3 regions of the Rhizobium sp. AB2/73 genome follow, and region 3 is predicted to be linked to each of the others. Evidence: predicted binding sites of a transcription regulator. Region 3 holds the regulator's gene; each other region holds the start of a gene.
What was found. The regulator LexA, encoded in region 3, represses DNA repair genes until DNA is damaged. The targets are predictions, from matches to a motif close to TGTTCNNNNTGTGTTCNG.
Positions count from the first base shown of each region.

Region 1 (10,383 bases), 280 kb from region 3:
CGACGGCGACGTTCAGTCCGATACGGTTGCCCAGGGCTTCGGCTCGCTCGGCCTGATGACCTCGGTTCTGCTGACGCCGGACGGCAAGACGGTCGAAGCCGAAGCAGCGCATGGCACCGTGACCCGTCACTACCGCCAGCATCAGAAGGGTCAGGAAACCTCGACGAACTCGATCGCCTCGATCTTCGCCTGGACCCGCGGCCTCGCTCATCGCGCCAAGCTCGACGACAATGCCGAACTCGCGAAGTTCGCTTCCACGCTCGAAAAGGTTTGCGTCGACACGGTTGAAGCCGGCTACATGACGAAGGACCTGGCGCTGCTGATCGGCCCCGACCAGCCCTGGCTCTCCACCACCGCTTTCCTCGACAAGATCGACGAGAACCTCAAGAAGGCCATGGCTGCCTAAGCCTCACCGACAAAGCAGATACGAGAACCCGGCCTCAACGCCGGGTTTTCTTTTGCCCTGAATCTTGCCGCCCGGGCGAACCGGTGACAAAAATGCTGGCAGCAAAAGGGAGAGGCAGATGGCCGAAGAACTCGTTTTCTATACCAACCCGATGTCACGCGGACGCATTGCTCGCTGGATGCTCGAGGAAATCGGCCAACCCTATCGCACCGAATACCTCGATTTTGGCACGACGATGAAGGCGCCAGAATATCTTGCGGTCAATCCCATGGGCAAGGTGCCGGCCATCAGGCATGGAGATACCGTCGTCACCGAAGGTGCGGCCATCTGTGCCTATCTGGCGGAAACCTTCCCGCAGGCAGGACTTGCCCCGACGGCAGCCGAGCGCGGCCGCTACTTCCGCTGGATGTTCTTTGCCGCCGGCCCGATGGAGATGGCGGTGACCAATCGCGCCCTCGGCTTTGAAATTCCGACGGAACGCCTGCGCATGGCCGGCTGCGGTAGTCTGGACCATGTTTTCGATACATTGGAACAGGCGGTCACAACATCGCCCTTCATCGCCGGCGACCGCTTTACGGCCGCCGACGTCTATGTCGGTTCGCATGTCGGCTGGGGTCTCAATTTCGGCACCATCGAGAAGCGCCAGGCCTTCATCGACTATTGGGCCAGGGTCAGCGATCGCGACGCCTATCGCCGAGGCAACGATATCGACAATGCTGCCATGCCGAAGCCGGCCAATGCCTGACAATACGAAGCGTTGAGAGAAAATCCGCCATCGGTACCTTATGCCGCTATTGCAGGGGCATATAGATATCGGTCAAAAGCTCTGCCGGCGGCACGTCGCGCGGATTGTTGATATATTCCTCGAACATGACGGTATCGCGGAGTTGTCGCCCGGAGGCCGGCAGCCATTGTGCATAGAGCCACTGATATGCCCTATGCATGTTTGCGTAAGGCCCTTTGTGGCGCAGCACGGCATATTCGCCACCATCGAGAGAGCGCCGCTCCAACGGAGCGTCCGCAACCACAGCCCCGCCTGCGGTGACACATGCATATGACCGCAGCTTGTCCGTCTCCACGACATCAGGATCGTCGAGATAGATGCCGATCATGCGCATATCAGGCCCGGCGAGGCGGCGGGCGAAGATGGTGCCGAAAAGTGTTTCGAAAGCCTGCCCGATCTGCATATAGGAGCCGCGATGGGCGACACCGATCAGTGACATCGGGGAAATCGTGCGAAGCGTAACGTCGAACATAACCGTGATCCTTCCTTGGGTACTGGGTTCGAAGATCGTATGGCTTCCCTCATTCCGATATCGCGCCGGCGGCATGCCGTAGACGGATTTGAAGATGCGGTTGAACGATTGGAGGTTGGGATAGCCCGACCGCTTTGCAATGTCGCTGACGGATAGACGGGTGTTGACGAGATCGCCGGCGGCACGATGGAGCCGTAGCCGCTTGACGGTTGCCGCCGCTGTCTCGCCGTAGATCGCCCGATAGATCCTGTGCCAGTGATAGCTGGACATGCAGGCGATCTCGGCGAGCTTTTCCATATCGAGCTCATCATCCAGATGCTCGTGGATATAGGCCGAAACCCGCCGCAACCGGGTCTCGTAAAGCGTCCACGCCGTGCCGCCACTCATGTCAAACCTCTTGCAAATTCGATCGGCCCGACAAGAGCATAACCCGATTTGACAAATCCTGCGGAGTTGTCCGGACAAAGAAAAATGGCGGACACCGAAGTATCCGCCATTCTTGATTACCCATCGGAACTCAGAGCCTTAGCCGGCAAGCGCCGCCGCAATCGCCTCAACGGCTTCATCAGCTTTGGCGCCATCTGGGCCGCCGGCCTGGGCCATGTCGGGCCGGCCGCCACCGCCCTTGCCGCCGAGCGCAGCCGAAGCGACGCGGACGAGATCGACAGCGCTGAAGCGGCTCGTCAGATCTTCAGTGACAGCGACGACGGCGCTTGCCTTGCCATCGTCCGAAACGCCGATCAGCGCAACGATGCCAGAACCGAGACCTGCCTTAGCTTCATCCGCCATGCCCTTGAGATCCCTGGGGTCGACACCGGAAACCGGCTTGCCCAGGAACTTGACACCGTTGACATCCCGTACCGCATCGGCCGAACCGCCCTGGCCGCCGCCCATGGCAAGCTTGCGCTTGGCATCAGCCAATTCGCGCTCCAGCTTGCGGCGTTCGTCCATCAGGGCTTCGACGCGGGAAACGACATCGGCCGGCTGGACCTTCAGCGTCGAAGCGAGGCTCTTCACGCGATCGTCCTGTTCGGCGAGATAGTCACGCGCGGATTCACCCGTAACAGCCTCGATACGGCGCACGCCGGCGCCGACGGCGCTTTCGCCGAGAATGCGGACCAAGCCGATCTGGCCGGTGGCGGAGACATGCGTACCGCCGCAAAGCTCGACCGAGTAGGGCTTGCCGGACTTGGCCCCGCGAACACCCTGCCCCATCGACACGACGCGGACCTCGTCGCCGTACTTTTCGCCGAACAGCGCCATCGCGCCTTCCGCGATCGCATCGTCGACGCTCATCAGACGGGTCGTGACAGGCGAATTCTGCAGGATGATCTCGTTGGCCATATCCTCGACGACCTTCAACTCCTCGACCGACATCGGCTTCGGATGAGACACGTCGAAGCGCAGGCGCTCCGGCGCGACCAGCGAGCCCTTCTGCGCCACGTGGGTGCCGAGCACTTCGCGAAGTGCTTCGTGCAGCAGATGGGTGGCGGAATGGTTGGCGCGCAGGCGCGAGCGCCTGTTGTGATCGACGGTCAAGACGACAGCGTCGCCGACCTTGATCTTGCCTTCGGAAACCTCGGAGCTGTGAACGAAGAGACCCTCGCCCTTTTTCTGCGTGTCCCCGACAACAAGCTTGCCGTGATCGCTGGAGATCACCCCGGTATCACCCATCTGTCCACCGGATTCGCCGTAGAACGGCGTCTGGTTGACGACGATCTGCACCTTGTCGCCGGCAGAGGCGCTGTCGACCGCGACACCGTCCTTGACGATCGCCTGGATGACGCCTTCGGCCGTTTCCGTGTCGTAGCCCAGGAATTCGGTCGCACCAAGCTTTTCCTTGAGTTCGAACCAGATGGTCTCGGCCGCCTTGTCGCCGGAGCCTGCCCAATGCGAGCGTGCTTCAGCCTTCTGGCGCTCCATCGCATCCGTGAAGCTGGAAATATCGACGCCGATGCCGCGGGCGCGCAGCGCATCCTGCGTCAGGTCGAGCGGGAAACCATAGGTGTCGTAGAGCTTGAAGGCGGTTTCGCCGTCCAGGCTGTCGCCCTTGTGCAGCTCCGAAGTGGCATCGTTGAGCAGCGACAGGCCGCGCTCCAGCGTCTTGCGGAAACGGGTTTCTTCGAGCTTCAGCGTCTCGGAGGTCAGTGCCTCGGCGCGTACCAGCTCCGGATAGGCACGGCCCATCTGCTGGATCAGCGCCGGCAGGAGCTTCCAAATCAACGGTTCCTTGGCACCGAGCAACTGCGCGTGACGCATAGCGCGGCGCATGATGCGGCGAAGCACGTAACCGCGGCCTTCGTTCGACGGCAGCACGCCATCGGCGATCAGGAAGGCAGACGAACGCAGATGATCGGCAATGACGCGATGGCTTGCGCGATGCTCGCCCTCGGCCTTCACGCCGGTCGCCTCTTCCGAAGCTTCGATCAACGCGCGGAACAAGTCGATGTCGTAATTGTCATGCTTGCCCTGCAGCACTGCGGCAACGCGCTCGAGGCCCATGCCCGTGTCAATCGACGGACGCGGCAGGTCGACGCGCTGCTCCTTGGTGATCTGCTCGAACTGCATGAAGACGAGGTTCCAGATCTCGATGAAGCGGTCGCCATCTTCTTCCGGGGAGCCGGGAGGGCCACCCCATATGTGATCGCCATGATCGTAAAAGATTTCCGAACAGGGGCCACAGGGACCGGTATCGCCCATCGCCCAGAAATTGTCGCTGGTGGCGATGCGGATGATCCGGTCGTCGGAAAGGCCGGCGATCTTCTTCCACAGGTTAAAGGCGTCGTCGTCGGTGTGATAGACCGTGACCAGCAGGCGCTTGGCATCGAGGCCGAATTCCTTCGTGATCAGGTTCCAGGCAAGCTCGATGGCGCGCTCCTTGAAATAGTCGCCAAAGGAGAAATTGCCGAGCATCTCGAAGAAGGTGTGATGGCGCGCGGTATAGCCGACATTGTCGAGGTCGTTATGCTTGCCGCCGGCGCGAACGCATTTCTGCGCCGTCGAAGCGGTCGTATAGGGACGCTGCTCCAGACCGGTGAACACGTTCTTGAACTGCACCATGCCGGCATTGGTAAACATCAATGTCGGATCGTTGCGCGGCACCAGCGGGCTCGACGGCACGATCTCGTGGCCGTTTTTCTTAAAATAGTCGAGGAAGGTCGACCGGATTTCATTCACACCGCTCATAGGGGGCCCTTCAGTACTGCCGTCAACAACTTGCGTCAAAGTCAGAGGCTTTTATCGTTCGCTCCGGGCGCTGTCCAGCCGCACGAACAAAACCGGCCGCACATCCCTTGGACAATGCGGCCGGTTCCAATTTAAAGTCTCAGTCTCAGGTCGGGAACTACTCCCGAAGATCCTTATTCCCCGGAGGCGTCGCCATCATCGGCATCGGGACCGCCATTCTGCAGGAAGCGGTCGGCGATGAGACCGGCATTCTGGCGGAGCGACAACTCGATTTCACGGGCGAGATCCGGATTGTCGCGCAGGAAGAGTTTCGCATTTTCGCGGCCCTGGCCGAGGCGTTGGCTATTATAGGAGAACCAAGCGCCGGACTTTTCGACGATGCCGGCCTTGACGCCGAGATCGACCAGTTCGCCGGTCTTGGAAACACCTTCGCCATACATGATGTCGAATTCGACCTGCTTGAAGGGCGGCGCCATCTTGTTCTTGACGACCTTGACTCGCGTCTGGTTGCCGATCACCTCTTCGCGCTCCTTGACGGCGCCGATGCGGCGGATGTCGAGGCGAACCGAGGCATAGAACTTCAGCGCGTTGCCGCCCGTCGTCGTTTCCGGCGAACCGAACATGACGCCGATCTTCATACGGATCTGGTTGATGAAGATCACCATGCAGTTGGACTTGGAGATCGAAGCCGTGAGCTTGCGCAGCGCCTGGCTCATCAGACGGGCCTGCAGACCCGGCAGGCTGTCGCCCATCTCGCCTTCGATTTCGGCGCGCGGAGTCAATGCCGCAACGGAGTCGACGACGAGAACGTCGATGGCGCCGGAGCGCACCAGCGTATCGGTGATTTCGAGCGCCTGTTCGCCGGTATCGGGCTGCGAAATCAGCAGGTTTTGCAGGTCGACGCCGAGCTTGCGGGCATAGACCGGATCGAGCGCATGTTCCGCGTCCACAAAGGCGCAAATGCCGCCCTTCTTCTGCGCCTCTGCGATGGTCTGCAGCGCCAGTGTCGTCTTACCCGAGCTTTCCGGCCCGTAGATTTCGATGATGCGCCCCTTCGGCAAGCCGCCAATGCCGAGAGCGATATCGAGGCTCAGAGAGCCGGTGGAAACCGTTTCGATTTCGACCGCGTTCTCGTTCGAGCCGAGTTTCATGATCGAGCCCTTGCCGAACGACCGCTCAATTTGAGAGAGTGCCGCTTCAAGTGCCTTGCTTTTATCCACCGATTTGTCCTCTACAAGCCGCAAAGAATTCTGAGACATTCGATCCACCTTTAGGTTATTGAAGCCGCTCTAGCAATGTCGCCGCCGATGAGAATTGTGTACTCGATTTGTTCTCATATCGCAAGGGCACAACAAGCGATTGAAAGAAAAAGGTAAAATGAATTTCGTTCTATTTTTGTTTTCTTCTTTCTTCCCAGGCACTTACATGCCAGAAGCGGTGAATTGCGAGATGTTTGCGGCTCGCTCGATTCGCCTTTTCGACTGCTGAGGATAATCCTATGGCGAAAAAGATTCTCGTTCTCGGCGGCGCCCATATCGACCGGCGCGGCCGCATTTTCGGCGAGACGGCGCCCGGCGCCAGCAATCCCGGCGCATGGTTCGAGGAGCCCGGCGGCGGCGGCTTCAATGCGGCCCGAAATCTCGCTCGCCTCGGCTTCGACGTAAAGCTGATCTCGCCGCGCGGCGGCGATCCCTCCGGCGAAATGGTGGCGGAAGCGGCAAGCCATGCCGGCATCGATGACAAGCCCTTTGTCTTCCTCGATCGCAAGACGCCGAGCTATACGGCGATCCTTGAGAATGACGGCAATCTCGTCATCGCGCTTGCCGACATGGAGCTTTACAAGCTCTTCGTTCCGCGACGCCTGGCGATTCGCGCCGTTCGGGACGCGTTCGAAGAAACCGACCTCATTCTCTGCGACGCCAATCTGCCTGCCGAAACCTTAGGAGCAATTGCGGCAAGAGCTGCTCTGTGCGGCAAGCCCGTTGCCGCTATCGCCATCTCGCCGGCCAAAGTCGTGCGGCTGAAACCGAGCCTTGCCGGAATCGGCCACCTGTTCCTCAACGAGGCCGAAGCCGCGGCGCTGACCGAAATCCGTCCGGAGGATCCGCGCGAATGGGTAAATGCTTTGCGTGCGCTCGGCCTGCGCAATGGCGTGATCACCCGCGGGAAACGACCCCTGATCGCCTTCTCGCGTGATGCCATCGTCAGCCTGCAGCCGCCTGTGGTCGAAGATGTGGCCGATGTCACCGGCGCGGGAGACTCGCTGGCGTCAGGCGTTCTTTCGGCGCTGCTGGCCGGCCACGATCTCGCAGAAGCCGTCCGTCATGGGGCAGCGGCGGCAGCAATCACCGTCCAGTCCCCCTATGCGACGGCGGAAAATCTCTCTCCCGAGCTGCTAAAGGCGGCATTGGCCCTTGTTCCCGAGGCCGAAATTCTGTCATGAAGCCTGCTCAAGACGCGTATACTGTTTCAGTGAATTGGAAACGACAATGACCCAGCCTATCTCGCCCCTGCTTCCGATCTCCTATTCGAAGGAAGTCGCTGCCGCCAAGCTGCGCGGTGCACCGATCGTCGCCCTGGAATCGACGATCATCACCCACGGCATGCCCTATCCGGGCAATATCGAGATGGCCCGCAGCGTTGAGGCGATCATCCGGCAGGAAGGCGCTGTTCCGGCGACTATCGCCGTCATTCACGGTACGCTGCATATCGGTCTTGAGCCGGAAGAGCTGGAAGCCCTCGCCAAGACGGAAGGTGCGATGAAGGTTTCGCGCGCCGACATCGCCTTTGCGATCGCTGAGCGCCGCACCGGCGCGACCACCGTTGCCGCCACGATGATTGCCGCCGCCCGCGCCGGCATCAAGGTGTTCGCCACCGGCGGTATTGGCGGCGTGCATCGCGGCGCCGAAGAGAGCTTCGATATCTCGGCCGATCTTGAAGAGCTCGCGCGCACGGGTGTCATCGTCGTCTGCGCCGGCGCCAAGGCGATCCTCGACATTCCGAAGACCTTGGAAGTGCTGGAAACCCGCGGTGTTCCGGTCGTCACCTACGACAGCACCGAGTTCCCGGCCTTCTGGTCGCGCTCATCCGGGCTCACGAGCCCTTTGACGCTGAATAGCCCCGCTGCGATCGCCAACTTCCAGACGACACGCGAACAGCTCGGCATCGATGGCGGCATGCTGATCGCCAATCCGGTTCCGGAAGCCGACGAGATCCCGCGTGAGGAGATGGAAATCTACATCGAGCGCGCACTCGACAGCGCTGAGCGGGATGAGATCAGCGGCAAGGCGGTTACGCCCTATCTGCTGAGCACGATCTTCGACATTACCGAAGGCCGCAGCCTCAAGACCAACATCGCGCTTGTCGAAAACAATGCGCGCCTGGCCGCCGAGATCGCCGTCGCGCTCGCGGAATAATCAGACAAGCAGCTATGAGAGTGGCCGGGCGCGTCAGAAGATCGCCCGGCCCTTTGTTTCAGGTAAGCGTGAACAGGCCCAAGGCGTCGCGCAATTCGGCAAGTGTCGCCTCCGTCCGCTCCCTCGCTTTTCTCGTCCCCTCTCGCACGACTTCCATGACATAGTTCGGTTCGGCTGCATAATGCGCGCGGCGTTCGCGGATCGGCGCGAACAGCGCTTGCAGGATGTCCTCAAGATGTCTCTTCAAGGTGACGTCTCCGAGGCCGCCACGCCGATAATGCGCCTTCATCTCTTCGACCAACTGCCGATGCTCGCAAAAGGCATCGAGATAGGTGAAGACGACGTTTCCCTCAACCTTGCCCGGATCGCCGACGCGCAGGTGATGCGGATCGGTGTACATGCGTCGCACTGCATCCCTGATCTCACCAGGCGATGCCGAAAGCGGGATCGCATTGCCCTGCGATTTGCTCATCTTCGCCTTGCCGTCGACGCCCGGAAGGCGCCCGACTTTTGGCACCATGGCTGCAGCCTCGACGAGAACGTCTCGCCCGATCTGCCGATTGAGACGGCGAACGATCTCGTTGGTCTGCTCGATCAATGGCGCCTGATCTTCGCCGACGGGAACGACCGTCGCCTTGAAGGCCGTGATATCGGCGGCTTGCGCGACCGGATAGCAGAGAAAGCCGGCCGGCACATCGCGTTCGAAGCCGCGCAGCTGGATCTCCGTCTTGATCGTCGGATTTCGCTCCAGGCGGCTGACCGTGACGAAATTCAGATAGAGCAGCGTCAGCTCCGCCAGCGCCGGCAAGGCGGATTGTACGCAGATCGTCGTCAGCGTTGGATCGATGCCGACGGCTAGGTAGTCCGTGGCGACTTCAAGGACGTTGCGCCGAACCTTTTCGGGATCATGGGCATTGTCGGTCAGCGCTTGGGTATCCGCCAGGAGCAGGAATTGCTCGTGGCTATGCTGAAGCGCAACGCGGCTTTTCAGCGAGCCGACGTAATGGCCGAGATGGAGTGGACCTGTCGTCCGGTCGCCCGTCAGGATGACAGGGCGGGTATCGATAGGGGAAAACATTTCGTTGCTCCGCAAAAGGAGCCGCCGCAATCGGGAAGGAAAACGGAATGGACCATGCCTGCCGGATCACGGCGGCAGGGTCGATTTCAAGACATGACGACTGCCGCTCCTAGAAGGAGCGCCACCACATTTGGCAAACGGGCTTGGCAAGGTCGATCATGGGCGGTTGATTACACCGTTGCGCCACAATCGGCAACATGGAGAGGTGCGAAACGCCTCAGACTTAGTTCTTGTCCAGCGTCTCGCGCACGACGACGGCAAGCTGCTTCAGCGAGAACGGCTTCGGCAGAAAGCCGAATTGCGCATCGGCCGGCAGATTGCGGGCAAAGGCATCCTCGGCGTAGCCCGAAACGAAGATGAATTTCAGGTCCGGATATTTCTTGCGCAGTTCGCGTAGCAGCGACGGACCATCCATTTCCGGCATGACGACATCCGATACGACGACATCGACCTGACCGTCGAGCTCGTCCATGATATCCAGCGCCTCGACGCCGGAGCCGGCCTCGTAGACGGTGTAGCCGCGCGTCTCGAGCATGCGCTTGCCGCCACGGCGTACCGCCTCTTCGTCCTCGACAAGCAGAACGACTGCGGACTTGCCGGTGAGATCGGCCGGCTCTTCCGTAGATGCGGCGACACCCGCACCCTGATCCATTGCCGTAACATCACGGCTTTCCGCCGCTTTCGCTTCCGTTACCGAAGGCATTTCCACGATGTGGCGCGGCAGGAAGATGCGGAAGGTCGTTCCCTTGCCCACTTCCGATTCCGGCTGAATATAACCGCCGGACTGCTTGATGATGCCGTAGACCATGGCAAGTCCGAGACCGGTGCCCTTGCCGACTTCCTTCGTCGTGAAGAAGGGCTCGAAGATCTTGTCCATGATCTCCGGCGCGATACCGGTTCCGGTATCGCTGACCTCCACGAGCACCATGTCTTCATGCGGAAGATAGGGATAGTTGAAGGCACTGACATCCGCCGCACGCAGATTGCGGGTGCGCAGCGTCAGCGTGCCGCCGCCCGGCATGGCGTCGCGGGCATTGACGC
Region 1 covers NZ_CP067071.1:1,664,914-1,675,296, forward strand. Annotated here, with positions in the region: gene I8E17_RS08395 (NADP-dependent isocitrate dehydrogenase) at 1-406, shown strand, start outside; gene I8E17_RS08400 (glutathione S-transferase family protein) at 525-1,151, shown strand; gene I8E17_RS08405 (AraC family transcriptional regulator) at 1,198-2,049, opposite strand; gene alaS (alanine--tRNA ligase) at 2,188-4,848, opposite strand; gene recA (recombinase RecA) at 5,022-6,107, opposite strand; gene I8E17_RS08420 (carbohydrate kinase family protein) at 6,347-7,291, shown strand; gene I8E17_RS08425 (pseudouridine-5'-phosphate glycosidase) at 7,338-8,264, shown strand; gene trpS (tryptophan--tRNA ligase) at 8,323-9,342, opposite strand; gene I8E17_RS08435 (PAS domain-containing sensor histidine kinase) at 9,566-10,383, opposite strand, start outside.
Region 1: the regulator LexA is predicted to act here: its motif matches at 6,234-6,251, upstream of recA (recombinase RecA).

Region 2 (10,383 bases), 1.9 Mb from region 3:
GGCGCCAAAACGAACGCCATAGCGGCGCATGGAGGCGCGTCCATCCTGATCCAGCGACTTCACTTCCTCAGTGACATCCCGGCGGAAGAGAACGCCGAGATTTTCCACCAGCTGGAAGGCCAGTCCCTTGGCAAGACCCTGCAGATCCTCAGCACGCTGCAAATCGTCGAGCGGCTTCAGGATCGTGCTGATGTGGTGGTTCACGAAGCGCTCGATACGCGCGGCGACATGATCGCGCGCATTGCCCGTCAGCTGCTCGTCGGCGAGCAGGATGACGCGCGGACGCATGACATGATCGCTTCCCGACAGACGTGCCACAGGATCGCCGAGCCAGCGCACGAGGCCATCGGCACTGATCGCGAGATCGCCGTTGCCGGCCGCATGCAGACGTGCGGCACGTGCCTCGAATTCCAGCGCCAGCGCCTTCTGCGAGGCCGTCTGGACAGCCTTGGCATCGGGCCCCTCGGTCCCTGCGATAGGCGTGAACCGGAATCCGGTCAACTGTCCCACATGATGTCCCTCAACGAAGACATCTCCATTCACACTGATTTCAGCTTCCAGCATCGCATTCTCTCTCAGGCGCTTCATGAGCACAGATGTCCTGCGATCAACAAAGCGTTTCGTCAACCTCTCATGTAACGCGTCGGACAATCGATCTTCGATTTCCCGCGTCTTTTCTTGCCAGTGTGTCGGATCGGCAAGCCAGCCGGGCCGGTTCGACACATAGGTCCAAGTCCTTATCTGCGCGATTCGCGCCGAAAGCGTGTCGATCTCACCGTCAGTCCGATCGGCGCGGTGCACCTGTTCGGCCAGGAAATCCTCTTTCACCGTGCCATAGCGCACGAGATCGGAAAAGAGGGCGGCAATGAGATCGGCGTGCTGGGCAGGCGTGATGCGCCGATAGTCGGGAAGCGCACAGGCCTCCCATAATTTCTCAACCCGAGCCGGGTTGCTGGCAAGATCGACTATCTCCAGATCGCGTGACAGATATTCCAACGCCTGCTGGTCTACCGCAGGCAGCGCCCGCGTCAAGCCCTGCACGCGAGGCGCGTCTTCCAAACTTGCGCGCAACGCCGCGATCGAAGCGAAATCCAGATCCTTGCTGCGCCATTGCAGCACCTTGACCATATCGAATTCGTGTCCCTCAATCCGACGCACGAGTTCGTCGTCGAAGGGATCGACCTGTCCCGTCACGCCAAAAGTGCCATCCTTGAGATGGCGGCCGGCGCGACCTGCGATCTGGCCGAGCTCGGCCGGATTAAGGTTGCGGAACTGATAGCCGTCGAACTTGCGGTCCTGGGCGAAGGCGACATGATCGACATCGAGGTTGAGCCCCATGCCGATCGCATCGGTCGCAACCAGATATTCGACATCGCCGGCCTGATAGAGGGCCACCTGCGCGTTGCGGGTGCGCGGGCTGAGCGCCCCGAGAACGACGGCCGCGCCACCGCGCTGACGGCGGATAAGCTCGGCGATCGCATAGACCTCGTCGGCGGAAAAGGCGACGATCGCCGTGCGCTGCGGCAGGCGCGTGATCTTCTTCTGCCCGGCGTAGAAGAGATGCGACAGCCTGGGTCGTTCGAGAACGGTAATTCCTGGCAGAAGCTGTTCGAGAATCGGCCGCATGGTGCCGGCACCAAGCAGCAGGGTTTCGTCGCGGCCGCGCAGATGCAGGATGCGGTCGGTGAAGATATGCCCGCGCTCCAGGTCACCGGCAAGCTGCACCTCGTCGATGGCGACGAAGGAAGCGCGCGTCTCGCGCGGCATAGCCTCGACGGTGCAGACCGAATAGCGCGCATTGGGCGGTGATATTTTTTCCTCGCCGGTCACGAGCGCGACATTGTGTGCCCCGACCTTTTCGACAACGCGCGTATAGACCTCGCGGGCAAGCAGCCGCAGCGGCAGGCCGATCACGCCGCTGCCGTGTGCCACCATGCGCTCGATAGCATAATGGGTTTTGCCGGTATTGGTTGGTCCGAGCACCGCGGTTACGCCGCGTCCGCTCAGGATCATGGGCTGCGAAGTCTGAGTCATAGGTCCGTGCATGGGCGAGAAACTACCGTCTTCCGATCAGCATGTTCCTCCTGGAGGAAACGAACAGATGACGACCATATGTGACAAAGGCAAGACCCGAATGAAAAAACAGATACGACAACAATCGATTTCATCTTTGATCGCCTCAACCGTAAGCTACATTTCGGCTGCATCCCATGCGAGTCCCGGCGATTCCGGAACAGCTTGAGAACGAATCGGAGACGAATCGCTGACTCCACTGCGTTCCTTATTTGTTCACGACTACATATGGATTTCAATGAAAAGATTCACACCATATGCTGAATCTTGTTTACGCAACTTTTCCAGCGCAAAAGGAGTCAAGCGGAGAAAGCTCAGCCAGCGAAATTTCCCATCGCACTATGGTTAATGATCTGTAAATAATGAAGTTTCGCGTGAATCAAGGGATGGCGTTAACATCCGGGTCAAAGCCGGAACGAATCGGAGACGAATCGCAGATTCCTAGCGGTTCCGTTTCTGTTCTCCACAATATTTAGTGTTTCCCGGCCGCGGACATACCGGACTCTGAATGGTTGAGACCCGAATTCCGGCCGAATCAGCGATTGTGATTAACCTTTTAACGAGCTCAGCTATAACGAATCAGCAAATACACGCAAAAGCTGCAGCCATTAACACATCGATCAAAGCCGGAACGAATCGGTGACGAATCGCGGATAGGGGCAGGTATCGTATTTGTTCACGGCTACATATTGTATTTCGTCGGAACAGCATCGCGAAATAGCACTGCCATGAATAGACGAGCCTCCCACAAACCTGCCGCAAATTAAACAATCGCCTGGCGAGAACACCATCTATGCGGTTCACCCGGGCTCCGCTTCGCCCTCCAGCACCGTTGACGGCGTACCTGGAGGAGGCTCGCGGTTAACCCAAGTCCATATAGAGAACGAATCGCCGACGAATCACAGACATCGGGCCTTTCCCGTTTCGTTCACTACAAGCCATTGTATTTTAATCATATTTTAACCATACAAACGGATCTCCCATCGCTCCCGCAACGGCCATATGAGGTTGCCGCACGAACGTTTTCCTAAGAGCCCAGGCCCCTGCCTACTCGCATTTTTATTTCTTAGCCGGAACAATTATCGAGCACGCAAGTTTACATGGACAGAATTGAGGAACTCAGCCTGTTCCCTGGAAACAGATTTGAGCTGGAGCGCTGGAAGGATAACGCCGGATCGGAAAGCGATATTGGCGTTATATTCAAGCGATGGACATGGAGGAGACACATCATGCTTGGTACGGTATTGCTTGTGATACTGATTCTGCTGCTGATCGGCGCACTACCCAGCTGGGGTTACAGCCGGTCCTGGGGATATGGCCCATCGGGCGGTCTCGGGCTTGTTCTCGTCATTGTCCTCATTCTGTTATTAATGGGACGGATCTGATCCGCAGGTTATTGTTCAAACCTCGCAACACTAGGGAGCTAACACCATGAAGAAGATCATCGTCGCGATCGCCCTCCTCGGCGCATTGGCGTCGTGCACGGCAACGGAAAAAGGCACGGCCATCGGCGCCGGTACCGGCGCGCTGATCGGCGGCGTAGCCACGCATAGCTGGGGTGGCGCCGCTGTCGGCGCAGTCGCTGGCGGTGTAGTCGGCAATCTCATCGGACGCTCGGAAGATCGTCGCGGATATTGCATCTACCGCGACCGGTATGGTCACCGTTACGAAGCTCGCTGCCGCTAAAGCCGGCATCGCCTGACCGATCGTCCTTAACGACCGGTCAGGACCCGCTCTGGAACAAACTCACGGAACAACCGTTCCCTCGGGAAATCGTCTTCCCGCGCCATCAACCGCGGGAAGGGGGCAGTGTTTTGAGAAAGGAACGGCATCATGGCCGCAATCATCGCAAGCATTGCAGCACTCGTGCTCATCGGCACGACTTTCTACGCCCTCGCCAGCGCGGCAAGAGCACGCGGCAAGGAAAAGCAGCAGGTCGCACTTGAAGCCGTCGTTCTGGAATTCAAGCCACGGCAGCGACAGCAAGCAAATTCAAACCGGGGATGATTGCACGCGGGGACTGGGAACTCTTAATCCGCCTTTAGAGCCGGATGATTTTAGGTCGAGTCGGCCTAAAATCTAAATCCACTCTTGAATCTGAAGTAGGCGTGATGTCGTCCGAAAATCCTCTGATACTTTTCGGCATCTCGCTCCAAAACGGCCTGAAGCGGCTCAGCCTCCCGCAAGAGTTCCGAACCGCTTCATCTCATTGCCTTTACACAGCTTCGGGAAAAGCTGCCCTGCGCTTCTTCTGGAATTGCTTATACGAAGAGCTGGCCGCCATTGGCAGATATGGTCGATCCCGTGATGAAACCGGCATCGTCGCTGGCGAGGAAGACCGCGATACGGGCGATTTCCTCAGGCTCGCCGAGGCGCCCAACCGGGATTTGCGGGATGATGCGCTCGTTCAGCACTTTCTCCGGCACCGCCAGCACCATCTCCGTACCGATATAGCCAGGGCAAATCGCGTTCACCGTGATGTTCTTGGCGGCCCCTTCCTGGGCAAGCGCCTTGGTGAAGCCGAGATCGCCGGCCTTGGCGGCGGAATAGTTCGCCTGTCCCATCTGCCCCTTCTGACCGTTGATCGAAGAGATATTGATGACGCGGCCGAAGCTGCGGTCGCGCATGCCCTGCCAGACCTGATGCGTCATGTTGAAGAGGCCGGTGAGATTGGTGTTGATGACCTCATGCCACTGCTGCGGCGTCATCTTGTGGAACATGGCATCGCGGGTGATGCCGGCATTGTTGACCAGGATGTCGACATGGCCGAGATCATGCTCGACCTTGGCGATGCCCTTGCCACACGCCTCATAGTCGGTGACATCCCATTTGTGGACCGAGATACCCGTCACATCGTGGAAAGCCCGGGCCTTCTCATCATTGCCGGCATAGGTTGCCGCCACCTTGTAACCCGCATTGTGCAGCGCCATCGAAATGGCGGCTCCGATGCCACGCGTACCGCCGGTTACCAATGCCACTCTGCTCATGTGCCACTCCCCTTTTTTGCTGCGGAGGCGGGACGCCCGGAGCTCGGGTAGCCCGCTCCACTTTCGCCAATTCTTCTAGAAAATTCCTTTCAAGCCGCCTTAGAGCATGATGCCGAAAAGTGTCATGCGGCTCTCGGACGACATCATGCTCTACTTCTTTGATTTTAAAGCGCTTCGAAGCACATGGCGACGCCCATGCCGCCGCCGATGCACAGCGTGGCAAGCCCTTTGCGAGCGCCGCGGCGCTTCATTTCGAACAGCAGCGTATTGAGGACGCGTGCGCCCGAGGCGCCGATCGGATGGCCGATGGCGATCGCGCCGCCATTGACGTTGACGATCGACGTATCCCAGCCGAGGTCCTTGTTGACGGCGCAGGCCTGAGCGGCAAACGCCTCGTTGGCCTCGACAAGATCAAGGTCGGTGACGGACCAACCGGCCTTCTCCAGTGCCTTGCGGGAGGCCGGGATCGGTCCGGTCCCCATGATTTGCGGGTCGACGCCGGCCGTCGCCCAGGAGACGATGCGGGCCAGCGGCTGGATACCGCGGCGCGAGGCTTCCGCCTCGGTCATCAGCACGGCCGCTGCGGCGCCGTCGTTGAGACCGGAAGCATTGCCGGCGGTGACGGAGCCCTCCTTGTCGAAGGCCGGGCGCAGCTTCGCCATGGCCTCCATCGTCGCACCGTGACGGATATACTCATCGGCATCGACCGTGACGTCGCCCTTGCGCGTCTGGATCGTGAAAGGAACGATCTCGTCCTTGAAGCGGCCGGCCTTCTGCGCAGCTTCGGCCTTGTTTTGCGAGGCAACGGCGAACTGATCCTGCTCATCGCGCGAAAGCTGCCATTGGCGGGCGATATTTTCGGCCGTGATGCCCATGTGATAGCCGTAGAAGGCGTCCGTCAGGCCATCCTTGATCATGGTATCGATCATTTTCATGTCGCCCATCTTGGTGCCGGAGCGAAGGTTCGCGGCATGCGGCGCCATCGACATGGATTCCTGGCCGCCGGCGACGATGATCTTCGCGTCACCCGTTGCAATCTGCTGCAGGCCGAGCGCCACGGCACGCAGGCCGGAACCGCAAAGCTGGTTCACGCCCCATGCGGTCGCCTCCTGCGGAATGCCGGCTTTCATCGCGGCCTGGCGGGCCGGGTTTTGTCCTTCGCCAGCCTGAAGTACCTGGCCGAGGATCACTTCGTCGACTTCCTTGGCATCGACGCCGGCGCGCTCCAGCGCACCCTTGATCGCGGCCGCGCCGAGTTCATGCGCCGGAACGGTCGCGAAAGCACCGTTGAACGAACCGACAGCGGTGCGGGCAGCGCTGGCGACGACGATGGATGAACTGCTCATGGAAGCCTCCTCACAGAATAGACACGTATATGAGGCGAAACTGTCAAAGCTTTGCTTCCGAGTCAAACAGCAACAATTTTCATCGTGCAGATTTCACGAAGCTGTCACCGCCTTCAAAAAATCCAATCAAAGGAAAGGCCTTGCCGCATCGCACAAACCGATTGTCACCAAGCTTCTTTTGCGTCTACACTCCGGAGTGGAGGAATATTCCATACAATCAGACGGGGCCAGGAGACTGATAATGGCAAAAAATGAGGGCCAGATCGTAATCAAGAAATATGCCAATCGCCGCCTATACAATACCGGCACCAGCACCTATGTAACGCTGGACGACCTGGCGGAGATGGTGAAGAAGGGCGAGGAATTCATCGTCCAGGACGCCAAGAGTGGTGAAGATATTACGCATTCGGTCCTGACTCAGATTATTTTCGAACAGGAATCGAAGACCGGCAATACGCTGCTGCCGATTTCCTTCCTCCGCCAGCTGATCGGCTATTACGGCGATCAGATGCAGATGGTGGTCCCGAGCTTCCTCGAACACTCCATGCGCGCCTTTACCGAGCAGCAGACGCAAATGCGCGAACAGATCAGCCGCGCTTTCGGCGAAACGCCGCTTGGCAAGAACCTGCAACTGCCCATGCAGATGGTCGAGGAACAGGTCCGCCGCAACACCGAGATGTTCCAGCAGGCCATGCAGATGTTCTCGCCCTTCATGAAGCCGCCGGCCAAAGAAAGCCGCAAGGCCGAAGCCAAGGACATCGATGAATTGAAGGAACAGCTCCGCGCCATGCAGAACAAGCTGGATAGTTTGTGAGATAAGACGGCGCTGGAAAAGCGCCTGTGCGTTCATGGAGAGTTTTCACCCCCCTCTGTCACTTGGTGACATCTCCCCCACAAGGGGGAGATTGGTAATTCGCAGTACCTTCTCGCCACAAATCACAGGCGCATCTGCTGAAGCTGACCTATAAAGTTTATTCCAGGAAGAAGCGACATACTCCCAACGATCTCCCCCCTTGTGGGGGAGATGTCCCGACGGGACAGAGGCGGGTATCAGAGCTTCGACACACAAGCGGCCGCTTTGTCCCGCTATCGCATACCCCCGATCAAAACGAAAAAGGCCGGCGAACCGCCAGCCTTTTCATCCATGCCGTCAAGGCAGCGCTGGATTATGCGCTTTCCTTCGGCGTCAGAACCTGACGGCCGCGATACATGCCGGTCTTCAGGTCGATGTGGTGCGGACGACGCAGTTCGCCGGAGTTCTTGTCTTCGACGTAGGTCGGAGCCTTCAGGGCGTCAGCAGAGCGGCGCATACCGCGCTTGGACGGGCTCGTTTTTCTCTTCGGTACAGCCATTCTCGTTACTCCATGTACGGACGAAACATGTCCACGGCCAGCAAGGCGGCCGAAACAGACATGCATCAATTTCGGAAATTGGGCGGGCTTATACATGGCTTGCCGGGCTTTGACCAGTCCCTAATAGCATTTTTTGCCCGCCGCGCCAGATTCGCGGATATTCGAGGCCGAATCAGTCCTCATCCTCCGGCACGGTCCATGTTTCTTGCAATGCCGCTTCCTCCCATTTTTGCCAGGCAGGCAGCGCCTTCATAACAGCCATATAGTCCCGCGTATCCGCCGCAACCGCAATGTCATACCGCTCCAAGCGGCTGACGACGGGGGCAAACATGGCATCCGCGCCAGAAAAGCTCCCGAACAGGAAAGGTCCGCCTGAAAAGGCTCGCGCCTCGCGCCAGATGGTCTCGATGCGCGCTACATCCGTCATCACCGCATCTGGCAGCTCGCGGCGTGCAATCGGACGGCGCATATTCATCGGGCAACTGTTGCGCAGGGCACTGAAGCCCGAAATCATCTCCATGCTGTAGGATCGCGCCAATGCACGTGCCTGGCGATCCCTCGGCAGAAGCCCGGCATCCGGGAAAAGCTCGGCCGCATATTCGATGATGGCGAAGGATTCCCATACCTTGAAGCCACCGTGAACCAGCATCGGCACCTTGCCCGTTGGCGACACCTCACGAATGCGCGGATTTCCACCTGGAAAATCGAAGGGTATCAGCACCTCTTCAAAAGGAATGCCGCACCCTTCAAGAGCAAGCCACGGTCGAAAAGACCAGGACGAATAGTTCTTGTTGCCGATATAGAGAGTGAGCTCGTCCACGATCATTGTTTCCTTTTCAGCGCCGGAATCCGAAGGGAAAGAATTCTTTGAAATGATTCAAACCCGCCCTTACGTCACGGCCAAGGATGCCAGATGACGACAAGCCGATCGAACGACAAGTTCTGATATCAGTCATAAAGGCATTTGATATATGCGTCGGCATTGCGCGCGCGGCGCTGGATGAGCGAGGCGAGTTGGCTGAGGCCTCGTCCCGGCTTGCTTGCAACCCGATCGATCGGGTTGGGAAGCGAGACGGCAAGAAGCGCCGCCTGACGTGCCGTGAGCTTGGAGGCCGGCACCTTGAAATGATAGCGTGCCGCCGCCTCGATGCCGTAAATGCCCGGCCCCCATTCGGCAACATTCAGATAGATTTCCATCATCCGGCGTTTCGACCACACGGCCGAGGCGGAGACCGCCAAAGGCAATTCCAGCGCCTTGCGCACGAAGGAGCGGCCGTTCCATAGAAACAGGTTCTTCACCGTCTGCATCGGGATCGTGCTGCCGCCGCGGGTGGATTTGCCGCTCAGCGTCTCCTCGACGAGAACCCGCATCTCCCCCCAATCGACGCCGCCGTGAAAGCAGAACTGCCCGTCCTCCGAGACCATGACGGATTTCACCAGCACCGGCGCGATTTTCTCCAGCGGGACCCAGCGGCGGTCATATCCCTGAAAGGTGACGGCGTCGCCTATCATCAGGGTGGAGACGGGATGGATGAACGGCAGCAGGTAGAAGACGATGAAGACATAAGGGAGCAGCAAAAAGCCGATCAGGACGAGGACGATGCGCTGCCAGAACGGACGATCCCTGAAGCGCGCCAACAGGGAGGAGCGTTGCGGCACCTCGGCTTCCTCCTCCTCACTGTCCGTCGATATGTCCAAATGCCTGACGTCCACGATCGCTCCATCCCGGCACGCCTTGATGTATCCGGGAAACGCTCTGATGCTGCATTCGTCATACCGTCTACGCAAAGCGATGACCAGAGTGCGACGCAATTCCCCACCTGGCTGTTGACAATTCTCGTTGCCAGCAACGGCCTCTCATGCCAAACAGCGCCCATGGACAGCACCGATACCTCATTCGAACAACGCCTCAAGGTCAATGCCGGCAAGACCGAAGCACTGCTGACCCGGCTGCTGGCCAACACCAGCCTCCATGACGAGATCACCCGCCCCGACAGGCTCCTGAGCGCGATGCGCCACGGCGTCCTGAACGGCGGCAAGCGGCTGCGTCCCTTCCTGGTCATGGAGTCGGCGGCCCTTCTCGGCGGCGATGCCGAGACGGCACTGAGGGTCGGCGCCGCACTCGAATGCGTGCATTGCTATTCCCTCGTCCATGACGATCTGCCCGCCATGGACGACGATGATCTGCGTCGTGGGCAGCCGACGGTGCATATCGCCTTCGATTACGCCACGGCGATTCTTGCCGGCGACAGCCTGCTGACCTACGCCTTCGACATCATCGCCGCCCCCGAGACGGAGCTGCCGGCGGACCGGAAAATGGCGCTCGTGCTGGCGCTGTCGCGCGCAGCCGGCATCGGCGGCATGGCCGGCGGCCAGGCGCTTGATCTCGCGGCCGAGAAGGAAGCGCCCGACGAAAAGGGTATCACCACGCTGCAGGCGATGAAGACGGGCGCGCTGATCCGCTTTGCCTGCGAGGCCGGCGCCATCATCGCTGGTGCTTCGGCCGAAGACCGCAAGCGCCTCCGGATCTTCGGTGAAAAGATCGGCCTTGCCTTCCAGCTCGCAGACGATCTTCTCGACCTCACCGCCGATGCCGCCACCATGGGCAAGGCAACGGGCAAGGAT
Region 2 covers NZ_CP067071.1:3,260,330-3,270,712, forward strand. Annotated here, with positions in the region: gene I8E17_RS16000 (helicase-related protein) at 1-2,034, opposite strand, end outside; gene I8E17_RS16005 (DUF3309 family protein) at 3,303-3,458, shown strand; gene I8E17_RS16010 (YMGG-like glycine zipper-containing protein) at 3,505-3,759, shown strand; gene I8E17_RS16015 (hypothetical protein) at 3,907-4,080, shown strand; gene I8E17_RS16020 (beta-ketoacyl-ACP reductase) at 4,335-5,060, opposite strand; gene I8E17_RS16025 (acetyl-CoA C-acetyltransferase) at 5,225-6,406, opposite strand; gene phaR (polyhydroxyalkanoate synthesis repressor PhaR) at 6,648-7,220, shown strand; gene rpmF (50S ribosomal protein L32) at 7,573-7,758, opposite strand; gene I8E17_RS16040 (glutathione S-transferase family protein) at 7,931-8,578, opposite strand; gene mtgA (monofunctional biosynthetic peptidoglycan transglycosylase) at 8,707-9,417, opposite strand; gene I8E17_RS16050 (polyprenyl synthetase family protein) at 9,634-10,383, shown strand, end outside.
Region 2: the regulator LexA is predicted to act here: its motif matches at 2,276-2,293, upstream of I8E17_RS16000 (helicase-related protein).

Region 3 (10,383 bases):
ATCCATCGGGCGGATGGTGCGCAGGTCGATGAGTTCGACATCGATGCCCTGGGCTTCCAGCTCGGCGACGGCCTTGGTCGCATAGGTCATGCCGATGCCGAAGGAGACGACCGTGACGTCCTTGCCCGGACGGTGGATGCGGGCCTTGCCGATCGGTAGAACGAAATTATCCAGCTTCGGCACATCAAAATGCTGACCATAGAGGATTTCGTTTTCAAGGAAGATGACCGGGTTCGGATCGCGGATGGCAGCCTTGAGCAGACCCTTGGCGTCGGCTGCCGTGTAGGGCATGACGACCTTGAGGCCCGGAATGTGGCTATACCAGGCCGCATAGTCCTGGCTGTGCTGAGCGCCGACGCGCGCTGCCGCGCCGTTCGGGCCGCGGAAGACGATCGGAGCGCCCATCTGGCCACCGGACATATAGAGCGTCTTGGCGGCGGAGTTGATGATCTGGTCGATCGCCTGCATGGCGAAGTTGAAGGTCATGAATTCGACGATCGGGCGAAGACCGGCCATCGCGGCACCGACGCCGATACCGGCAAAACCATGCTCGGTGATTGGGGTGTCGATCACGCGGCGTGCGCCGAATTCCTGAAGCAGACCCTGGGTCACCTTGTAGGCGCCCTGATATTCGGCGACTTCTTCACCCATGACGAAGACGTCCGGGTTGGCGCGCATTTCTTCGGCCATGGCGTCGCGCAGTGCTTCACGCACCGTCATCGACACCATCTCCGTGCCGCCCGGAATTTCCGGATCGGCAGGAGCAACGGCCTTCGGCTGGGCCGGAACGGGAGCAGCGGCCGGCGCCGGAGCGGCGGCAGGAGCTTCGGTCTTTGCCGGCTCGGCAGCGGGAGCAGCCTTGGCGGACGAAATGGCATCGGCGGATTCGCCGTCCTGCAAGAGGATGGCGATCTTGGTGTTGACCTTGACGCCTTCGGTGCCAGCATCGATCAGCAGCTTGCCGATCGTGCCTTCGTCGACGGCTTCCACTTCCATGGTGGCTTTGTCGGTTTCGATTTCGGCAATGACGTCACCGGAAACGACCTTGTCGCCTTCCTTCTTGAGCCATTTCGAAAGGGTACCCTCTTCCATCGTCGGAGAAAGGGCGGGCATGAGAATGTCGATGGGCATAGTGTCCCTCCCCGATTTAGAGCAGAATGTCGGTGTAGAGCTCGGATGCATCCGGCTCAGGATCGTTCTGGGCGAAATCGGCGCTGTCTGCGACGATGTCGCGGACATCCTTGTCGATATCCTTCAGATCGTCTTCGCTCGCCCAGCCCTTTTCGAGCAGGCGAACACGGACCTGCTCGATCGGGTCGTGCTCGGAGCGCATCTTCTGCACTTCGTCCTTGGAGCGGTACTTCGCCGGGTCGGACATGGAGTGACCACGGTAACGGTAGGTCAGCATTTCCAGGATGATCGGGCCTTTGCCGGAGCGGCAATGCGCGACGGCTTCGTCAGCCGCGGCCTTGACGGCGCGGACGTCCATGCCGTCGACCTGTATGCCGGGAATGCCAAAGGACGCACCGCGCTTGGAGAAATCCGCCTGCGCGGTGGCGCGAGCCGTCGAGGTGCCCATGGCGTAGCGGTTGTTTTCGATCACGAAGATAACGGGCAGCTTCCAGAGCTGCGCCATGTTAAAGCTTTCGTAGACCTGGCCCTGGTTGGCGGCGCCGTCACCGAAATAGGCAACGCTGACATTGTCATTGCCGCGGTACCAATTGGCGAAGCCGAGACCGGTGCCAAGCGAAACCTGGGCGCCGACGATGCCGTGGCCGCCGTAGAAATTCTTTTCCTTGGAGAACATGTGCATGGAGCCGCCCTTCCCTCGGGAATAGCCGCCCTGGCGTCCGGTGAGCTCGGCCATGACGCCACGGGCGCTCATGCCGGTCGCCAGCATATGGCCGTGGTCGCGATAGCCGGTGATGACCTGATCGCCATCCTTCAGCGCCATCTGCATGCCGACGACGACAGCTTCCTGGCCGATGTAAAGGTGACAGAAGCCGCCGATGAAGCCCATGCCGTAAAGCTGGCCGGCCTTCTCTTCAAAGCGGCGGATCAGGAGCATCTCACGGTAAGCCTTGAGCTCCGCATCACGATCGAAATCTGCGATCGGGCCGCCATTGGTTTCCTTGGCAGGCCTTGATGCTGTCTTACGGCTGGAAACGGTCGCGTTTTTTCGCGGCGCCATTCAACCCTCCCTGTGTGAGTAGCCTCGTTTTATGGTGAGGCGTAACATAGGGAAGATTGCCCGCCACAGCAATGCTATAATTGCATGGCTCATATTCTTCGCAAGTCATTGATGTAACTTGCAAAAACGCGATTAACCGGAATTCGGTTAATTATGGCTATTTGTTGAAGATGACGATCTCGTTCGCCTTGGAATAGGTCAACTGATAGCGTGCATACTGATCGAGCATATCCTTATCCAGAGAGCCGTCACTCAACAGCGCGACCTCCTTTTCAAGGTGTTCGCGCTTGGCGACAAGCTCAGCCAATTCCTTTGCACGATCGATGCGGCGCTTCTCGAAAACCTCGGTCGCCTTCAGGCCGTAATCGCCATGAATGCAATGATAACCGAAGTAGCTCACAAAAGCGATGGTGATGGCGGGAAGGATGAGACGGCCGAACCTTCTCTTCTTATGATACTTTGTCCACATACTCGCTCGTCACGCTCTGGCTTTCCGCGATCTCCCGAAAGCCAATGCGCTTCGAACAAGATCACATCAAATCAAACACCTAGAGCTAATTTAACCCGTAGAGATTAACCGTCCGTTGACTCTAACAGTCGGGACCAACAAAAAACCGCGCCCGAAAGCGCGGTTCAATCCAAGTAATAATTTTGCCGTGGATCCGGATGGATCCGACAGGTCAGATATCAGCCACGAAGGATGGAGCGGCCGGCATATTTTGCCTGTGGGCCGAGTGCTTCCTCGATGCGGATGAGCTGGTTATACTTGGCAAGACGGTCGGAGCGCGACAGCGAGCCGGTCTTGATCTGGCCGCAGTTGGTGGCAACGGCGAGATCTGCGATCGTGGAATCTTCCGTTTCGCCCGAGCGGTGCGACATGACGGCGGTGTAGTTGGCCTTGTGCGCGGTTTCGACTGCGTCGAGAGTTTCGGTCAGCGAGCCGATCTGGTTGACCTTGACGAGGATCGAGTTGGCAACGCCCATGCGGATACCGTCGCGCAGGCGAGCGGAATTGGTGACGAACAGGTCGTCGCCGACGAGCTGGGTCTTCTTGCCGATCAAGTCGGTCAGCGTCTTCCAGCCTTCCCAGTCGTCTTCAGCCATGCCGTCTTCGATCGATACGATCGGGTACTTGGCTGCGAGTTCTGCGAGGTATTCAGCCATGGCGCCGGATTCCAGCGTGCGGCCTTCGCCTTCGAGCACGTACTTGCCGTCCTTGAAGAATTCGGTCGAGGCGCAATCGAGGCCGAGAGCGATTTCGTCGCCCGGCTTGTAGCCGGCCTTCTCGATGGACTTCATGATGAAGTCGAGAGCTGCCGGGGCGCTGGAAAGGCCCGGTGCGAAACCACCTTCGTCACCGACGTTGGTGTTGTGGCCCTGCGATGCCAGTTCCTTCTTAAGGACGTGGAAGACTTCCGAACCCATGCGGACGGCTTCGCGGATCGAGTCAGCGCCGATCGGCAGGATCATGAATTCCTGGAAGTCGATCGGGTTATCGGCATGAGCGCCGCCGTTGATGATGTTCATCATCGGAACCGGCAGCAAGCGCGCATGAGCGCCGCCGACATAGCGGTAGAGCGGCAGGTTGGCGCTCTGGGCAGCAGCCTTGGCGATGGCGAGCGAGACACCGAGGATGGCGTTGGCGCCGAGGCGTGACTTGTTCGGCGTGCCGTCGAGTTCGATCATGATGTTGTCGAGCTGGATCTGGTTTTCGGCGTCCATGCCGCCGATGGCGTCGAAGATTTCCGAGTTGACAGCTTCGACGGCCTTCTCGACACCCTTGCCATGATAGCGCTTGCCGCCATCGCGAAGCTCGACGGCTTCATGCGCGCCGGTCGACGCGCCCGACGGTACAGCCGCGCGGCCCAAGCTGCCATCTTCGAGGTAGACATCGACTTCGACAGTCGGATTGCCACGGCTGTCGAGAATTTCGCGGGCGATAATGTCGGTGATTGCGGTCATGATAGTTTCCTGCTCGCTGGTTTATAAATCGATTTAAATCGTATTAGTCGAAGGCGCGGAAATTACAATGGCGATCCGCGCCGCGATTTGGCACTCCTGCAGGCCCGTAACGTAAATTCATGTCAGCCTGTTGAATGCCGGCTACGTTTCAAGCCTTGGCGATGGCGTCGAAGGCCAGCAGCTTCTCCAGAAGCCGTGGCATATCCTTCAGATAGACCATGTTCGGGCCGTCGGACGGTGCATTGTCGGGATCCTCATGCGTCTCGACGAAAAGACCGGCAACGCCGACGGCGACGGCCGCGCGCGCCAGTGTCTCGACGAAGCGGCGGTCGCCGCCGGTCGAGCCGCCCTGCCCGCCAGGCTGCTGCACGGAATGGGTCGCATCGAAGATGACGGGCGCGCCCATCGCCGCCATGATCGGCAGCGAGCGCATATCCGAGACCAGCGTGTTGTAGCCGAAGGAGGCACCGCGCTCGCAGAGAAGAATATTCCGATTGCCGCTATCGTTCAGCTTGGCAAGCACGTTCTTCATGTCCCATGGCGCCAGGAACTGGCCCTTCTTGACATTGACCACGCGGCCGGTCTTGGCGGCGGCAACCAGAAGATCGGTCTGGCGCGACAGGAAAGCCGGGATCTGCAGGATATCGACCGTCTTGGAAACGATGGCGCACTGCTCTTCCGTGTGGATGTCGGTCAGGACCGGAAAGCCATATTCCTTCTTCAGGTCTTCAAAGACTTCCAGCGCCTTTTCCAGGCCGATGCCACGCTTGCCCGACAGCGATGTGCGGTTCGCCTTGTCGAAGGAGGACTTGTAGACAAGGCCGATGCCGAGCTTGCCGCAGAGTTCCTTCAGGACGCCCGCAACCATGAACGCATGATCGCGGCTTTCCATCTGACAGGGGCCGGCGATAAGCGACAGTTTTGCAGTATTGGAAAAAAGGACCTTGGAGGCACCCTCGCCGACGGTGACTTCGGAATTTGTGCTCATTTTGTCTCCTCAAAGGCGAACAACGCGCCCTCACCGGGCGCCAACCTCGCCAATAGACGATTGTTCTTACGCGTATAGGTGACGCCGTTAGCAGTGAAATGCGACGATGTCACGGAAAGATCGCGCGTCTTGAAAAGGATTGCACGTGCCCTGAGTCCCGGATCGTCAGCAGAAACAGGCAGGTCATAGAAGGCCTCCATGCCTTCCGGCGTCAAAATCTCGAGATCGGCGTTAGCTGCCTTGACGGTCAAACCGAAGGAATGCTCCGTTATTTGTGGGTTGCCGACAACGTCTTCAAAGAAGCGGCGATAGGCTGATGGCTGCGGCGCGGAAAGCGCCACGCGCGCGATGCCGGTCACCCCGTTTTCATGGCGCTCCAGCACGCTTCTGTCAGCCGGAAGGGGATTGATGCGTTGACAGCAGAAGGCGAGAAAATCCGGCGCACGCAGATCAGCGGCAAAGGCAAGACGAAAGCCGGCTGTGGTTTCGGTGCCGTCCGGCATCTTCATGGGACGGGAGAAATCCAGCATCTGTCCCGCAGAAATCGCCGCCTCTTTGAAGCGCTTGTCATCCGCCACCGCATCATCCGTACCGAATACCACGGTCGAAAAGCCATTTTCGCCGACCCGGAAGCGATAAGCCTGGTCACGAGCAACGAAAACGTTGCCATCCAAGATGCTCTTCTCGCACTGCTCCGTCGATGCCACGCCCAGAGGCTCTAAATAGGTTTTATCGGCAAGAAAGACGCAGGCATTCTGTGTGCCAAAGGGATGGCGCGCATCCGGAGCCACCGTAAAACCGAGCTTGCCGAGGCGCTCGCGCGCCAAAGCGATGTCGACGGTTGGCAGCACGAGGTGATCCAGCGGATGCGGAGACGAAATCATGGCTTCTCCCGTTTGCTTGTGGCAGCAGATTTGCGCCCATCCCCCGCGCAATTCAAGATGGAAGCATGGAACACCCGGAGCACACGACATGGATCGAAGGCAATCTCGCAAACGTGATTGCCGATTCTCTCCCATGGCCGGCTCATGCAGCCGCGCGGCCTGTTCATCCAAATGCTCGGCGCACGGGCTGAACAACAAAGTCCTGGAAGCGAGTAGAACGGCATTTCTCTTATTTTTCTGCAGGTTAACGGAGATATAGCGCGCCGATGTTCCGAGCCGATCCATTCGCAAATGGCAATTATTTAACTGACCTCACAAGGCTTTACCGAAATTTAAGCACTTGCGGAACACATATGGAACATATAGTGTCCGTTCTGGATTTGTTTCGCAGCTTTTCTTGATTCTGGGGTTCCAAGACGATGTTGACGCGCAAGCAGCAGGAACTGCTTCTCTTCATTCATGAACGCATGAAGGAATCCGGTGTTCCGCCATCCTTCGACGAGATGAAGGATGCATTGGATCTGGCATCGAAATCCGGCATCCATCGCCTGATCACGGCGCTGGAGGAGCGGGGCTTCATCCGTCGGCTGCCGAACCGGGCCAGAGCGCTCGAAGTCATCAAGCTTCCCGACGCCTATAATTCGAGCCTGCAGCAGCGCCGCGGCTTTTCACCGAGCGTTATCGAGGGCAGCCTCGGCAAGCCGCAGCCCGTTGCCCCGCCCGCTCCGTCGAAGGTGGCAAATGACGATCACAATAGCTCGGCATCGGTGCCGGTGATGGGCCGCATCGCTGCCGGCGTTCCGATCTCAGCCATCCAGAACAATACGCACGATATTACCGTTCCCGCCGACATGCTCGGATCCGGCGAACATTATGCGCTTGAAGTTCGAGGGGATTCGATGATCGATGCCGGAATTTTCGACGGCGACACGGTCATCATCCGCAATTCGACGACGGCTAATCCCGGCGATATCGTCGTTGCACTCGTCGACGACGAAGAAGCGACGCTGAAGCGCTTCCGCCGCAAGGGTGCCTCCATCGCGCTGGAAGCCGCAAACCCGGCCTATGAAACCCGCATCTTCGGACCGGACCGCGTCAAAGTTCAAGGCAAGCTCGTTGGCCTTATTCGTCGCTATCACTGACCGGTGAATTGTCGACGGCGGGTGACGCTGGCGCAATTGGCGCGTCGAATTTGCCGGTGCGCCAATCATAGGTTCGATGCCTGGTCCACGGACGCTGCGGATCCTCGAATGCGGCTGAGATAATGGGCTTGTCTGCGGTAAGCGCCATTTCGATGGAGCCGGTTTTGCGCAATGTCGCACCGGTTATGAGCATCGCTCCGGAACGGCAATGGTCGAGCCGTAGCCGGATTGGCGTCACGATAATGTTCCCCGTGTCGCAAGCCGCGGGCAGGTAGGCCGCGTTTTCGATAGTGACCAATATCGCGCCGTTTTCAAGCATGGCCGCGCACCATGCTCCTTTCTGGCAGGCGAAACTGCCCTGCATGGTACGGTCCAAGGCCTCCTCCATTGCGACGCGGACCGCCTTCTGTTCTTCACTGTTCAATCGCTTATAACGATCTGCCTTACCGATTTGTGGAAGTCGGCTGTCAGCCGGGAGCATAGTCGGAGGCTGATGGTCCGCCGCGACCAGTGCCTTTTGCCATTGTTCGAAAATGAAGGCCTGCGGTCTCTCGCGATTGGTCGCGAGTATATCGTCCTGGCGCAACGCGACCAGGACGCCATCTTCGGAGATCATCAGGTCGGGTTTCGGTACGCCAGGTCCGAATGCCGCCAAGCCCATGGACAAGAGCGATAATAGCAGGCCCAGATGGCGAAGCCGGGTCCGCAATATGCTCATGATCAGGAAGCCGATAATGAATGTCGGCATCAGCCAGGCCGGCTGGCGACCGAAGGTAATATCGCCTCCCCAACCGGCTACGGTTCTTGCGATCATGATAACGAGTTCCAGTCCCTCTCCGGTGACTTTCCAGAAAGGCCCGTCGAGACCGAGCGGCATGAGCAGCATCGCCGCCATGCCGAATGGCATGACGATGAAGGAGACGATGGGCATAGCGGCGAGATTGGCAGCAAGCCCATATGTCGCCAATCGGTGAAAATGCTCGATCGAGAAGATAGCGGTCGATGCGCCACCGATGAACGAAGTCGACGTCACGCCTGCGAAGAAACGCGTGACGAACAATAGCGGACTTAGTACACGGAGGCGCGGCAGGATGTTTTCACGATGCCGCCGCCGTTTCCAGAGCGAATAGCCCGACACCAGCGCCAGCGTTGCGGCATAAGACATCTGGAAGCTCGGGCCGAGCACTTGCGACGGCGACAGTACAAGAATGACAATGGCAGAAAGTGCGACGTTGCGCAGACTGATCGATGGCCGATCGAAAAGCACGGCCACAAGCATGATCGCCATCATGATGAAGGCACGCTCGGCAGACACGCCGAAGCCGGAGATGAGATAATAGGCCGTAACAGTGAGAAGCGCGCCGAGGGCTGCGAACTTCTTGGTCGGCCAAGCCTGCGCGACACCGGGAAACAGGCTGAACAGATATCGCAGACCGACATAGAAGATGCCGGCCGATAGCGCCATGTTGAGGCCGGAAATTGCAATGATGTGGGTCAGGCCGGCAATTCGCAGGGCTTCGGTCGTATCCTTCGAGATCGCACGTCGCTCATCGGTGACAAGCGCCGCTGCAAAGGCGCCGGTATCTCCCGGCAAGGTTTGCCTGATCCTGTCGCCTATGCTGTTGCGCAGGCCGGCGAGCCAGATATCGGCCATATCCATCAGAGAACCGGCGGCATTATCACCGGCCGGAGACAATAATTTCGGCATTCCGTAGGCAAAGCCGTTCGCACCGATACCATTGAAATAGGAACTGAAGGCGAAATCATTGAGGCCAAGCAAGGCCGGTCCGGCCGGCGGCGTCAACCGCGCCCTACCCTGGATGCGATCACCGAGATCGAACGGCTCCGCCTGCTTGCGCACGAAGATCGTAACCCGCTGCGGCGCGCGGCGAATGGAAGGTTTTTCCGTTGCCTCGACACGAATGACATAGCGCCAGCGTCCATTGTCATAGGATTCCCGTCGTTCGATCTGACCGGTCACGGTCGTGGTCACGACCGAATCGAGCATGACGGTAGAAACCCGCCAGCTCTCGCATTGCGCCAGCGCCATGCCCAGGCAAAGGAGCATGCCTGCAAAAAGCAGATGGCGAAACAGCCTGCCTGCCTCCCGCATGAGCGCAAAGCCACAGGTAAAGACCAACAGGCCTGCAAGAACAGCCTGTGGAGGCGGATCGCTGCCAGCCTTGAACCAGAAAATTGCACCAAGGCCCATATAGATCGGCGCGAGCAGGATCGCGCGACCATGAGCCGCCTCCTCTTCAATCAATCTGAAGGTGCCAAGCCGAATGCGGCTTGATATCCGCAACAGCCGGGATGTCAGCCGCGTCTGGTCCTGCGTCCGTTCCCCTCGCGGCACTTCGGCGGGGAAGGTATTCGTGGCAACAACAGGGCGAGGCTGCGAGAGCGCAGCGACGTCCCCACCCTCTTTCCGCTGCTCGGATGCCTCCAAATTAGGCACTCGCCGCCGTCCCCACGCAAAACTACAGCTTTCGCGCGATTTTTGCCGTCAGCAGGCGGTGAATTCAACCAAAATCGACGCAAGCAGGCTCAATTGGGCCGGTTTCGCCGCCTAACATAATTAAAGGCGCTTCTGCAGTGCCCAAAAGTTGATACTGCATTGCACAATTCAGCGTTAGGATAACTTGGCATTAGGCTCTGGATCATATAGCTAGTCGGTAGTCGCTTAACCTTTTGGCGCTTTTTATGGCGTCAATCCCGCCAAATCTTGGAGGATCAGCATGACGGAACAAAGCGCGAAACTAACTTGGGGTGAAAAGACGGTGGACCTGCCGGTCAAGACCGGAACCATCGGCCCGAGTGTCATTGATATTGGTGCCCTTTATAAGAACACCTCCACTTTCACTTACGATCCTGGTTTCACCTCCACCGCGTCGTGCGAGTCGAGCATTACCTATATCGATGGCGACGAAGGCGTTCTGCTGCACCGCGGCTATCCGATCGATCAGCTGGCCGAACACGGCGATTTCCTCGAAGTTTGCTACCTCCTTCTCTACGGTGAACTGCCAACGGCAGCGCAGAAGAAGGACTTCGATTATCGCGTGACCCACCATACGATGGTGCACGAGCAGATGTCGCGCTTCTTCACCGGCTTCCGCCGCGACGCACATCCGATGGCCGTCATGTGCGGCTGTGTCGGCGCGCTCTCCGCCTTCTATCACGACTCCACCGACATCACCGATCCGCACCAGCGCATGG
Region 3 covers NZ_CP067071.1:1,387,345-1,397,727, reverse strand. Annotated here, with positions in the region: gene I8E17_RS07050 (pyruvate dehydrogenase complex E1 component subunit beta) at 1-1,131, opposite strand, end outside; gene pdhA (pyruvate dehydrogenase (acetyl-transferring) E1 component subunit alpha) at 1,148-2,191, opposite strand; gene I8E17_RS07040 (septum formation initiator family protein) at 2,349-2,660, opposite strand; gene eno (phosphopyruvate hydratase) at 2,879-4,153, opposite strand; gene kdsA (3-deoxy-8-phosphooctulonate synthase) at 4,302-5,141, opposite strand; gene I8E17_RS07025 (VOC family protein) at 5,138-6,025, opposite strand; gene lexA (transcriptional repressor LexA) at 6,445-7,167, shown strand; gene I8E17_RS07015 (ComEC/Rec2 family competence protein) at 7,148-9,616, opposite strand; gene gltA (citrate synthase) at 9,906-10,383, shown strand, end outside.